DNA from 3 places in the Streptomyces sp. NBC_00212 genome. Region 3 is predicted to be linked to each of the others. Evidence: riboswitches for the same ligand, from Rfam matches in the RefSeq annotation. Region 3 holds a riboswitch; each other region holds the start of a gene.
What was found. Region 3 has a riboswitch for thiamine pyrophosphate ahead of thiO (glycine oxidase ThiO). Riboswitches for the same ligand answer to the same signal wherever they lie in the genome.
Positions count from the first base shown of each region.

Region 1: another riboswitch for thiamine pyrophosphate. It lies ahead of thiC (phosphomethylpyrimidine synthase ThiC); the one in region 3 lies ahead of thiO (glycine oxidase ThiO).
Region 2: another riboswitch for thiamine pyrophosphate. It lies ahead of OHA17_RS11455 (thiamine ABC transporter substrate binding subunit); the one in region 3 lies ahead of thiO (glycine oxidase ThiO).

Region 1 covers NZ_CP108115.1:4,311,884-4,315,823, reverse strand. Annotated here, with positions in the region: gene OHA17_RS19785 (YibE/F family protein) at 1-1,347, opposite strand; TPP riboswitch at 1,419-1,553, shown strand; gene thiC (phosphomethylpyrimidine synthase ThiC) at 1,546-3,324, shown strand; gene OHA17_RS19775 (hypothetical protein) at 3,388-3,940, opposite strand, start outside.
Region 2 covers NZ_CP108115.1:2,551,286-2,555,225, reverse strand. Annotated here, with positions in the region: gene OHA17_RS11465 (phosphatidate cytidylyltransferase) at 1-953, shown strand, start outside; gene rlmN (23S rRNA (adenine(2503)-C(2))-methyltransferase RlmN) at 1,044-2,150, shown strand; TPP riboswitch at 2,241-2,359, shown strand; gene OHA17_RS11455 (thiamine ABC transporter substrate binding subunit) at 2,442-3,542, shown strand; gene OHA17_RS11450 (ABC transporter permease) at 3,581-3,940, shown strand, end outside.
Region 3 covers NZ_CP108115.1:6,358,125-6,362,064, forward strand. Annotated here, with positions in the region: gene pknB (Stk1 family PASTA domain-containing Ser/Thr kinase) at 1-411, opposite strand, end outside; gene OHA17_RS28970 (thiazole synthase) at 531-1,325, opposite strand; gene thiS (sulfur carrier protein ThiS) at 1,329-1,529, opposite strand; gene thiO (glycine oxidase ThiO) at 1,526-2,707, opposite strand; TPP riboswitch at 2,705-2,816, opposite strand; gene OHA17_RS28985 (NAD(P)/FAD-dependent oxidoreductase) at 2,936-3,940, shown strand, end outside.

The DNA.
Region 1 (3,940 bases), 2.0 Mb from region 3:
CTACTTCTTGCGCCGGTGGCCGCCTCCGCCGCGGACCGGACTGAGGCGTTGCGACGGGCGGGCCTCGGCGGCCGGCCGGTCCGCGGACACCACCAGGGCGGCGAGTGCCGTGGTCAGCGGCACCGAGGCGACCAGGCCGATCGACCCGACCAGCGTGCGGACGATCTCCTCGGCGACCAGCTCGCTGTTGGCCACCGTGCCCACGCTGCTCTGCGCGATCGAGAACAGCAGCAACAGGGGCAGCGCGGCGCCCGCGTAGGCGAGCACCAGGGTGTTGACCACCGAGGCGATGTGGTCGCGGCCGATCCGGATGCCCGCCCGGTACAGGCCGCGCGGGCCCATCGTCGGGTTCGCCTCGTGCAGCTCCCACACCGCCGATGTCTGAGTGACCGTCACATCGTCGAGCACGCCGAGCGAGCCGATGATGACGCCGGCGAGCAGCAGGCCGGACATGTCGATGTTCGGGTAGAGGCCGTGGATCAGGCCGGTGTTGTCGTCGGTGTTGCCGGTGAGCGAGGCCCAGCCGATGAAGAGCGAGCCGAGCAGCCCGATCAGCATCAGCGAGACGAGGGTGCCGAGGACGGCGACGGAGGTGCGTGCGGACAGGCCGTGGCACATGTAGAGCGCGATCAGCATGATGGCGCTCGCCCCGACCACCGCCACGAGCAGCGGATTGGAGCCCTGCAGCACCGCCGGGAGGATGAACAGCGTCAGGATGGCGAACGAGACCACCAGGGCGACCAGCGCCATCACCCCGCGCAGCCGGCCGACGACCACGACGGCGAGCGCGAAGATCCCGGCGAGCAGCGCCATGGGGACCTTGCGGTTCACGTCGGTCACCGAATACTGCAGGTCATGGGGTGCGTCGGGGGCGTACGCGACGATCACGCCCTGGCCCGTGTGCAGCTGGCGGGGCGAGTCGGGCTGGACGATCTCGGTGAAGGTGCGGCCCTTCTCCTTGCCCGAGGTGACCTCGACCGTGGCCTTTCCGCACAGCCCCTGCTGAGCGTTCCTGGCCTGCTGCCCCTCGGCGGTGGAGGTGTCTCCGTTCGACGGAGTCTGACCGGCGTTGACCGACTTGCAGTCCACCTTGTCCACTTTGATGACCTTGGCCTGCTGGGTCTGGCGGTCGAAGCCGACGCCGGTGCGCTGGTGCGAGGGGGCGCCGCCCGGCCAGAGCACCACGAGACCCACAAGTACCGCTGTGGAGAAAGGAATCAGCACCGCGGCGATGACTTTGCGCAGGTGCTTGGAGACGGGGGCCGCGGGGCCGTGGCTGTGCGAGTGGCCGTGCCCGTGGCCGTGTCCGCCGTGCTGTCGCGGAAGGTGCGGTTCTGGTGAGGTCACCGCCCGATCATCGCAAGAACCGAGGGGGCCCTCTGTTCAGCGCGCCAGTGATGACGCTAGCGTGGTGACACCTTTGCACACGCGGGAGCTCGGAGCACCGGGCTGAGAGGGCGCTGAAATCCGTACGAACCGTACGGGAATCGCTGCGCCGACCGCCGAACCTGTTACCGGGTAATGCCGGCGTAGGGAGTAGGTCTCATGACCATTCAGGATGCACGCACGCCTGCCTCCAGCACTGAGGAGAGCGGGAAGTCCATCGGCTGGCACAAGGGGTACGTGGAGGGTTCGCGCCCCGACCTCCGGGTGCCGGTCCGCCAGGTGCACCTCACCAACGGCAAGGCCGTGACGCTGTACGACACGTCGGGGCCGTACACCGACCCGAACGTCGAGACCGACGTCCGCCGCGGTCTCGCCCCGCTCCGGGAGAACTGGATCATCGGGCGCGGCGACACCGAGGAGTACGCGGGCCGGCCGGTCCGCCCCGAGGACGACGGCATCAAGCACACCTCGCCGCGCGGGGGCCTCAAGAACCTCGACGCGGTCTTCCCGGGCCGCCCGCGCCAGCCCCGCCGGGGCCGCGGCGGCCAGGCCGTCACGCAGCTCGCGTACGCACGCCGCGGCGAGATCACCCCGGAGATGGAGTACGTCGCGATCCGCGAGAACGTCTCCCCCGAGGTCGTCCGCGAGGAGATCGCGGCGGGCCGCGCCGTGCTGCCCGCCAACATCAACCACCCCGAGATCGAGCCGATGATCATCGGCAAGCGGTTCCTGGTGAAGGTCAACGCCAACATCGGCAACTCCGCGGTCACCTCCTCCATCGAGGAGGAGGTCGACAAGATGACGTGGGCCACCAAGTGGGGCGCGGACACGGTCATGGACCTCTCCACGGGCCGCAACATCCACACCACCCGTGAGTGGGTGCTGCGCAACTCCCCCGTCCCCATCGGCACGGTGCCGCTGTACCAGGCCCTGGAGAAGGTCGACGGCCGTGCCGAGGAGCTGACCTGGGACATCTACAAGGACACGGTCATCGAGCAGGCCGAGCAGGGCGTCGACTACATGACGGTCCACGCCGGCGTGCTGCTGCGGTACGTGCCGCTGACCGCCCGCCGCAAGACCGGCATCGTCTCGCGCGGCGGTTCGATCATGGCCGCCTGGTGCCTGGCGCACCACAAGGAATCGTTCCTGTACGAGAACTTCGAGGAGCTCTGCGAGATCCTCGCGGCGTACGACGTCACGTACTCGCTCGGCGACGGCCTGCGCCCCGGCTCCATCGCGGACGCCAACGACGAGGCCCAGTTCGCGGAGCTGCGCACGCTCGGGGAACTCAACACGATCGCCAAGCGTCACAACGTACAGACGATGATCGAGGGCCCGGGACACGTCCCGATGCACAAGATCAAGGAGAACATCGACCTCCAGCAGGAGATCTGCGAGGAGGCCCCGTTCTATACCCTGGGGCCGCTGACCACCGATGTGGCGCCCGCCTACGACCACATCACCTCCGGCATCGGTGCGGCGATGATCGCCTGGTGGGGCACCGCGATGCTCTGCTACGTCACGCCCAAGGAGCACCTCGGCCTGCCCAACCGCGATGACGTGAAGACCGGCGTCATCACGTACAAGATCGCCGCACACGCGGCGGACCTGGCCAAGGGGCACCCGGGCGCGCAGGAGTGGGACGACGCGCTCTCGGACGCCCGGTTCGAGTTCCGCTGGGAGGACCAGTTCAACCTGGCCCTCGACCCGGACACCGCCCGGGAGTTCCACGACGAGACGCTGCCCGCGGAGCCGGCCAAGACCGCGCACTTCTGCTCGATGTGCGGCCCGAAGTTCTGCTCGATGAAGATCTCCCAGGACATCCGGCGCGAGCACGGCGGGGACCTGAAGTCCGACGAGATCGAGGCCGGGATGGCGGAGAAGTCCAAGGAGTTCGCGGACGCGGGCAACCGGGTCTATCTGCCGATCGCCGACTGAGGCGATGCGGTCTTCGCGCTGCCCCGGGAGCGACCGGCTCCCGGAGCGGCGCCGCCCCACGGCCTAGTCCGGCTGGTGCTCGGGGCCCCCGAAGTCGGGGCTGGTGAAGTCCGGGCTGGTGAAGCTTGGGTGGCTGGTGGGGGAGCCGCCCTCGTCGGGGCTGTCGAAGCCCGGGCGGTCGTAGCCGAGGGTGGGGATGCGGCCGATCGGGCGGCGCGGGGCCGGGGCTCCGGGATCGACGCTCGGGTCGGCCAGCGCGTCGCGCAGGAACGGGTAGATGCCGCGTTCGAGCAGGGCGTGGCGCCAGGCCTCGCGGGCGCGGGCGAACTCCTGGGTGCGCTCGTCGGGCGCGTCCGCCTCGCTCTCCTCGTCGATGGCCACGACCTGCGTCGCGCCGTTGCGCACCGCGGTGATCAGCAGTCCGACGGCGGCGGCGAGTATCGCGGCGGCGGTCAGCGCGCCGAAGAACCAGCCCGCCGTCAGCATGGTGTCGGCGAAGGCCGGCACCGGGTTGAGCATCTTCAGGATGTAGCCGACCAGCAGGAAGATCGCGGCGGCGGTGCCGGCGAGCACCGGGGCGAGCACGGCGACGACCGCGCCGATGCCCGCGCCCGAG
Region 2 (3,940 bases), 3.8 Mb from region 3:
CGGGCAGAGACGCCGAAGACCGCGTACACGACTTGGGGGCCGCTCTGCCGGGCGGCCCTGACTTCCGCGACGAGACGCCGCAGGAGCCCATGGCAAGCCCTCCGCCCGTGCCCCCCGTGCCCGCCCAGCCGGAGAAGAAGAAGGCGGGCCGCGACCTGCGGGCCGCGATAGGGGTCGGCGTGGGGCTCGGCGCGGTCATCCTCGCGTCGCTCTTCATCGTGAAGGCCGTCTTCGTGGGCGTCATCGCGGTCGCCGTGGTCGTCGGGCTGTGGGAGCTGACCAGCCGCCTCGAAGAACGCAAGCAGATCAAGGCGCCGCTGGTACCGCTCGCGGTCGGCGGCGCGGCGATGGTCGTCGCCGGCTACGTCAGCGGCGCCGAGGGGGCCTGGGTCGCGATGGCCCTCACCTCGCTCGCGGTCCTCGTGTGGCGGATGACCGAACCGCCCGAGGGCTATCTGCGGGACGTCACGGCGGGCGTCTTCGCGGCGTTCTACGTGCCGTTCCTCGCCACGTTCGTCGCGATGCTGCTCACCGCGGACGACGGACCCTGGCGGGTGCTCACCTTCCTGCTCCTGACCGTGGTCAGCGACACGGGTGCGTACGCGATCGGCTGGCGCTTCGGCAGGCACAAGCTGGCGCCGCGCATCAGCCCCGGAAAGACCCGCGAGGGCCTGTTCGGCGCGGTGTCGTTCGCGATGGTGGCGGGCGCGCTGTGCATGCAGTTCCTGATCGACGACGGCACGTGGTGGCAGGGCCTGCTGCTCGGCCTCGCGGTCGCGTGCAGCGCCACGCTCGGCGACCTCGGCGAGTCGATGATCAAGCGGGACCTCGGCATCAAGGACATGGGCACGCTGCTTCCGGGCCACGGCGGCATCATGGACCGGCTCGACTCCTTGCTGCCGACGGCTCCGGTGGTGTGGCTGCTGCTCGTGGTGTTCGTCGGAAACGGCTGACCTGCGTTTTTGTATCGCTTTGAACGGTGAGGGCTCGTCGTCCACAGGACGGCGAGCCCTTTTCCGTACGTCTGAGACACTTGAGGAACCATGCCCAAGCCCGGAGAACTCACTTTCGTCGCCCCCCGCGGAGCCAAGAAGCCGCCGCGGCACCTCGCCGACCTCTCGCCCGCCGAGCGCAAGGAAGCCGTCGCCGCGATCGGCGAGAAGCCGTTCCGCGCCAAGCAGCTCTCGCAGCACTACTTCGCGCGGTACGCCCACGACCCGGCGGAGTGGACGGACATTCCGCTCGCCGCGCGCGGCCGGCTCCAGGAGGAGCTCCTTCCCGACCTGATGTCGGTCGTCCGCCACATCTCCTGCGACGACGACACCACCCGCAAGACGCTGTGGAAGCTGCACGACGGGACGCTCGTCGAGTCCGTCCTGATGCGCTACCCGGACCGGGTGACGATGTGCATCTCCTCGCAGGCCGGCTGCGGCATGAACTGCCCGTTCTGCGCCACCGGCCAGGCGGGCCTCGACCGCAACCTGTCGACCGCCGAGATCGTGCACCAGATCGTCGACGGCATGCGGGCGCTGCGCGACGGCGAGGTCCCCGGGGGACCTGCCCGCCTGTCCAACATCGTCTTCATGGGCATGGGCGAGCCGCTCGCCAACTACAAGCGCGTCGTCGGCGCCGTCCGCCGGCTCACCGACCCCGAGCCGGACGGCCTGGGCCTGTCGCAGCGCGGCATCACCGTCTCCACCGTGGGCCTGGTGCCCGCCATGCACCGCTTCGCCGACGAGGGCTTCAAGTGCCGCCTCGCGGTGAGCCTGCACGCCCCCGACGACGAGCTGCGCGACACCCTCGTACCGGTCAACACCCGGTGGAAGGTCCGCGAGGTCCTCGACGCCGCGTGGGAGTACGCCGAGAAGTCCGGGCGCCGCATCTCCATCGAGTACGCCCTGATCCGCGACATCAACGACCAGGCGTGGCGCGGCGATCTGCTCGGCAGGCTCCTCAAGGGCAAGCGGGTGCACGTCAACCTCATTCCGCTGAACCCGACGCCGGGCTCCAAGTGGACGGCCTCGCGGCCCGAGGACGAGAAGGCGTTCGTCGAGGCCATCGCGGCTCACGGCGTGCCCGTGACCGTCCGCGACACCCGGGGCCAGGAGATCGACGGAGCCTGCGGGCAGCTCGCCGCCTCCGAGCGGTAGTCCGCAGAGGCCGGAGTCCGCAGGAGTCCGAGGGGCAGAACGGCCGGGGGCCTGTCAGGGGCCCCGTGTAACCTGGCTGGCAACATCTGCATATTCCGACAGGGGAGCGCCACAGCGCTGAGAGTGCGGTGCCCGCAAGGGACACGGACCGCAGACCCTCTGAACCTTGCCCCGGTCATTCGGGGTAGGAAGTTCGGCGATTACTCAAGCTGTTGCGCCCTGCCCGCACGACCTGCCGTCGTGCGGGCAGGGCCGCGTCTCTTCCTGGTCATCTCCAGGAGGAATGAAGAAATGCGCAGTACCAAGAGGCTCGCGGCCGGCGCGATCGCCGCCGCCCTCGGGGTCACCACGCTGGCGGCCTGCGGCGGCTCGGACGGCAAGAAGACGTCCGGCGAGGCAAGCGGATCCGGCAGCAAGACGGTGACGCTGGTCAGCCACGACTCGTTCAACGCCTCGGATCCGGTGCTCAAGGCGTTCACCGCGCAGACCGGCTACACCGTCAAGGTCCTCAAGAGCGGGGACGCCGGGGCCGCGCTCAACCAGGAGATCCTCACCAAGGGCTCCCCGCGCGGCGACGTGTTCTTCGGCGTCGACAACACGCTGCTCTCGCGCGCCCTCGACAACGGAATCTTCACGCCGTACGAGGCCAAGGGCCTGGACCGGATTCCCGCCGACGTCCAGCTCGACAAGGACAAGCACCGGGTCACGCCCGTCGACACCGGCGACATCTGCGTCAACTACGACAAGAAGTACTTCGCGGACAAGAAGCTCAGCCCCCCGCAGACCTTCGACGACCTGATCAAGCCCGAGTACAAGGACCTGCTCGTCACCGAGAACGTGGCGACGTCCTCGCCCGGGCTCGGCTTCATGCTCGGGTCCGTCGCCAAGTACGGCGACGACGGGTGGCAGGACTACTGGAAGAAGCTGAAGGCCAACGGGGTCAAGGTCGTCGACGGCTGGGAGCAGGCCTACAACACGGACTTCTCCGGCTCGGCCGGCGGCAAGAAGGCCAAGGGCGACCGGCCGCTCGTCGTCTCCTACGCCTCCAGCCCGCCCGCCGAGGTGATCTACGCCGACCCCAGGCCCACCGAGGCCCCCACCGGCGTGGCCACCGGCACCTGCTTCCGCCAGACCGAGTTCGCGGGCCTGCTCAAGGGCGCCAAGAACGAGGCCGGCGGCAAGGCGCTCCTGGACTTCCTGATCTCCAAGAAGTTCCAGGAGGACATGCCGCTCCAGATGTTCGTGGACCCGGTCGCCAAGGACGCCACCGTCCCGCCGGAGTTCACCAAGTTCGGCGCGAAGATCACGAACTCGGCGACCGTCGCCCCCGACAAGATCGCCAAGAACCGTGACCAGTGGGTCAAGACGTGGTCCTCGCTCGTCCTGAAGTAGGCCCGAAACTGCGGCGGAACGCGGTGCGGCTCGGCCTGATGGCCCTGCCCGTCGTGTTCTTCGCCGTGTTCTTCGCCTGGCCCGTGGCCGCCATCGTCGGCCGCGGGCTCAAGGCGGACGGCGCCTGGCAGCTCGGCCGGATCGGCGAGGTCCTGAGCGACCCCGACATCGGGCACGTCCTGTGGTTCACGACCTGGCAGGCGCTCGCCTCCACCGCGCTCACCCTGCTGATCGCGCTGCCCGGCGCGTACGTCTTCGCGCGCCTCGACTTCCCCGGCAAGCAACTCCTGCGGGCCGTCGTGACCGTGCCGTTCGTGCTGCCGACCGTCGTCGTGGGCACCGCGTTCCTCGCGCTGCTCGGCCGCGGCGGGCTGCTCGACCAGCTGTGGGGGGTGCGC
Region 3 (3,940 bases):
GAAACCGGCCCGGTGGGCGGCGCCGAGGGCCGCGAGCACCGGCTCCAGGATGTCGAGGGCCGCGCGCGGCTGGAGCGCGCCGCGCTCGCGCAGCACGTCGCGCAGGGTGCAGCCCGCGACGTACTCCATCGCGAGGTAGACGTACTGGTCCTGCGCGCCCTGGTCGAAGACGCCGACCACATTGGGGTGCGCGAGCCGGGCCACCGACTTGGCCTCGCGGATGAAGCGCTCCACGAAGGAGGCGTCCGCGGCGAGGCTCGGGTGCATCACCTTGAGGGCGAGCACGCGGTCGAGGCGGGTGTCGACGGCCCGGTAGACCGTGGCCATACCGCCGACGGCGATGCGCGCGTCGACGCGGTAGCGGCCGTCGAGCACCTGCCCGACGAGGGGGTCATGAAGGGTCGTATCCACGGGGGAGAGTTTACGAGCGCCGTCCGGCCCCCTTCACGCCGCGTGCGTTGCGGGGGCCGGACTGAAGCCGAGCTGTGACGCGGACCCGACCGGAAAGGGCCGGGAAAGGCCAGGTGGGGCTAGAACGCGGGGCGCTCCGGGTCGAGCGCGGCCCGGCCCGCCATCGTCGAGGACGCCTCGGCGAAGTGGCGGCGGGGGATGCGGCCCGCGCGGTGGGCCAGGCGGCCCGCCTCCACCGCGTGCCGCATCGCCTCCGCCATCAGGACCGGCTCCTGGGCCCGCGTCACCGCCGAGGCCAGCAGCACCGCCGAGCAGCCGAGCTCCATCGCGAGCGCCGCGTCGGAGGCGGTGCCCGCGCCCGCGTCGAGGATCACCGGGACGCTCGCCCGGTCCACGATCAGCTCGAAGTTGTGCGGGTTGCGGATGCCGAGCCCGGAGCCGATGGGGGAGCCGAGCGGCATGATCGCCGCGCACCCGACGTCCTCCAGCTTGTGCGCGAGGACCGGGTCGTCGTTGGTGTAAGGCAGCACGGTGAACCCGTCGTCGACCAACACCTCGGCGGCGTCGAGCAGTTCGATCGGGTCGGGCAGCAGGGTGCGCTCGTCGGCGACCACCTCCAGCTTCACCCAGTGCGTGCCGAGCGCCTCGCGGGCGAGCCGCGCGGTAAGGACGGCCTCGCCCGCGGTGAAGCAGCCCGCGGTGTTGGGCAGCACCCGGATGCCGAGCCGGTCCAGGACGGACAGGACCGAGCCCTGCACGGTCGGGTCGAGGCGGCGCATCGCGACGGTGGTGAGCTCGGTGCCGGAGACGGCGAGCGCCCGCTCCAGCGTGTCGAGGCTGGGCGCCCCGCCGGTGCCCATGATCAGGCGGGAGTCGAAGGTGGTGTCGGCGATGGTCAGCAGGTCGTCGGCCATGGGTCAGCCCCCCTGCACGGCGGTGAGGACCTCGACGCGGTCGCCGTCGCCGAGCGTGGTGGTGGGCCAGGCGCTGCGCGGCACGACCGCCTCGTTGACGGCGGCGGCGACCCCGGAGCGGGACGGGGTGAGGGTGGCGACGAGGACGTCGAGGGTGGTCCCGGAGGCGAGCGCGCGGGGCTCGCCGTTGACGGAGATGGTCATGCGGTCGTCAGCTCCCAAGGTGCGGAGGCGAAGCGTCGGGGGGTGAACGGGCGTGCCTCGTCGGGCAGTTCACCGGTGGTCAGGACGTGCGCCATGACATCGCCGGTGACCGCGGTGAGCAGCACGCCGTTGCGGTAGTGGCCGGTCGCGAGCAGCAGCCCGGGCAGCGCGGTCGGGCCGAGCAGGGGCGCGTTGTCGGGGGAGGCGGGGCGTAGCCCGGCCCGGGTCTCGGTGAGCGGCAGCTCGGTGATCCCGGGCACCAACTCGTGGGCGTCCCGCAGCAGTTCGTAGACCCCGCCCGCGGTGACCGTGGTGTCCCAGCCGAGCTCCTCGCTGGTGGCGCCGACGACGAGCTCGCCGTTCTCGCGCGGTACGAGATAGACCTCGCTGCCCCGCACCACCGCCCGCACGGTCCGCGACAGGAAGGGCGCGTAGGCGGGCGGCACGGTCAGCCGCAGGACCTGGCCCTTCACGGGACGTACGGGAGGCAGGAGCTCTTCCGGAACGCCCGCGAGGCGGCCGCTGAGGCTGCCCGCGGCGAGTACGACCTGGTCGGCGGCGAGCTCGGTGCCGTCCGCCAGGACGACGCCGACGGCCCGCTCCCGTACGACGGAAAGCCGCTCGACCCAGCCGTGCGCGAACCGCACCCCGGCCTGTGCGCACGCGCTGACCAGCGCCTTGGCCAGGCGGCGCGGGTCGATCTGATGGTCGCCGTCGACCCGAAGGCCGCCGCGCACGCCGGGCGCCAGCATGGGCTCAAGGCGGCGGCAGTCGCGCCCGGACAGCCACTCCGACTCCAGGCCGCAGCGGACCTGGAGCGCGTGCAGGTCACGCAGGTGGGCGCGGTCGTCGGAGTCGAGCGCCACGGCCAGGGTGCCGCAGGCGCGGTAGCCGGTGTCGAGGCCGGTGACCTCCGCCAGCTCGGCCGCGAAGGCCGGGTAGCGGCGGGCGGACTCGACGTTGAGGGCGAGCAGGGTCTGCTCGCCGTAGTGGAGTTCGGTGACGGCGGCGAGCATCCCGGCCGCGACCTGGGCGGCGCCGCCGCCCGGCTCGGGGTCGGCGAGCACGACACCGAGGCCGCGCTGGGCGGCCCGCCAGGCGGTGACGAGCCCGATGATGCCGCCCCCGACCACGAGGACGTCGGACCCGTTCCCGGACCCGTTGTGTGAAGAACGCATGGGCGTCCAGCCCCTCCCTTCGCCGGCATGACCCGGATCAGGTTCGTACGGTCGGAGGCCGCCAGCCTCCCTCTCAGCCCGGTGCGTCCGGGCTCCCGCGAGTGCTTTACGCCTGCCACCATAGCCCGAGCCCCCGGCCCCGAGTAAGGGAGCATCCGGGCGACCCGGGGGCGGCCGCGTTGACCGGACCCCTTACCTGACGAATAGTCAGCTGCTTATGGTGATCGGGTGAGCGAACAGCAGACGCATTCCGAAGCGCGGCACGTGGTCGTCGTCGGCGCGGGCATGGCCGGCGTGCAGACCGCGGTGGCCCTGCGCGAACAGGGCTTCGCCGGAGCCATCACCCTCATCGGCGCCGAACCCCACCAGCCCTACGACCGGCCCCCGCTGTCCAAGGCGGTCCTGCTCGGCAAGGCCGAGGGCTCGGCCTTCGAGGTGGACTTCGAAGCACTCGGCGTCGACCTGTGCCTGGGCCTCGAAGTCACCGGGGTGCGGCCCGCCGAGCACGTGGTGGTCACCGAGGCGGGCGAGGTCGGCTACGACACCCTGGTCATCGCCACCGGCGCCGAACCGCTCACCCTGCCCGGCAGCGGGGGAGTGCCCGGCGTCCACCTGCTGCGCACCCTCGACGATGCGCGGCGCCTTCGCCCGGTCCTCGACCAGCGGCACCGGATCGTGGTGGTGGGCGCCGGGTGGATCGGCGCGGAGTTCGCCACCGCCGCGCGCGACGCGGGCTGCGAGGTCACCGTCGTGGAGGCCGCCGACCGCCCGCTGGCCGGGGTGCTCCCCGCCGAGGTCGCCGCCCCGATGGCCGGCTGGTACGCCGAATCCGGCGCCGAACTCCTCACCGGCGCCCGGGTCCAGGCGGTCGTGCCGGGCGAGGTGCTGCTCGCCGACGGCCGCCGGCTGCCCGCCGACGCCGTGGTCATCGGCATCGGCGCCCGCCCCGCGACCGGCTGGCTGACCGGCTCGGACATCGCGCTCGGCCCCGAGGGCGCGATCACCGCGGACGCCCGCCTGCGCACGTCGCTCCCCGACGTGTACGCGGTCGGCGACTGCGCCTCGTTCCCCTCGGCCCGCTTCGGCGAACGCCTGCTGGTCCACCACTGGGACAACGCGCTCCAGGGCCCGCGCACGGTGGCCGCCGACATCGTGGGCGAGGCCGCCGCCGACTACGACCCGGTCCCGTACTTCTGGTCCGAACAGTTCGGCCGCTTCGTCCAGTACGCGGGC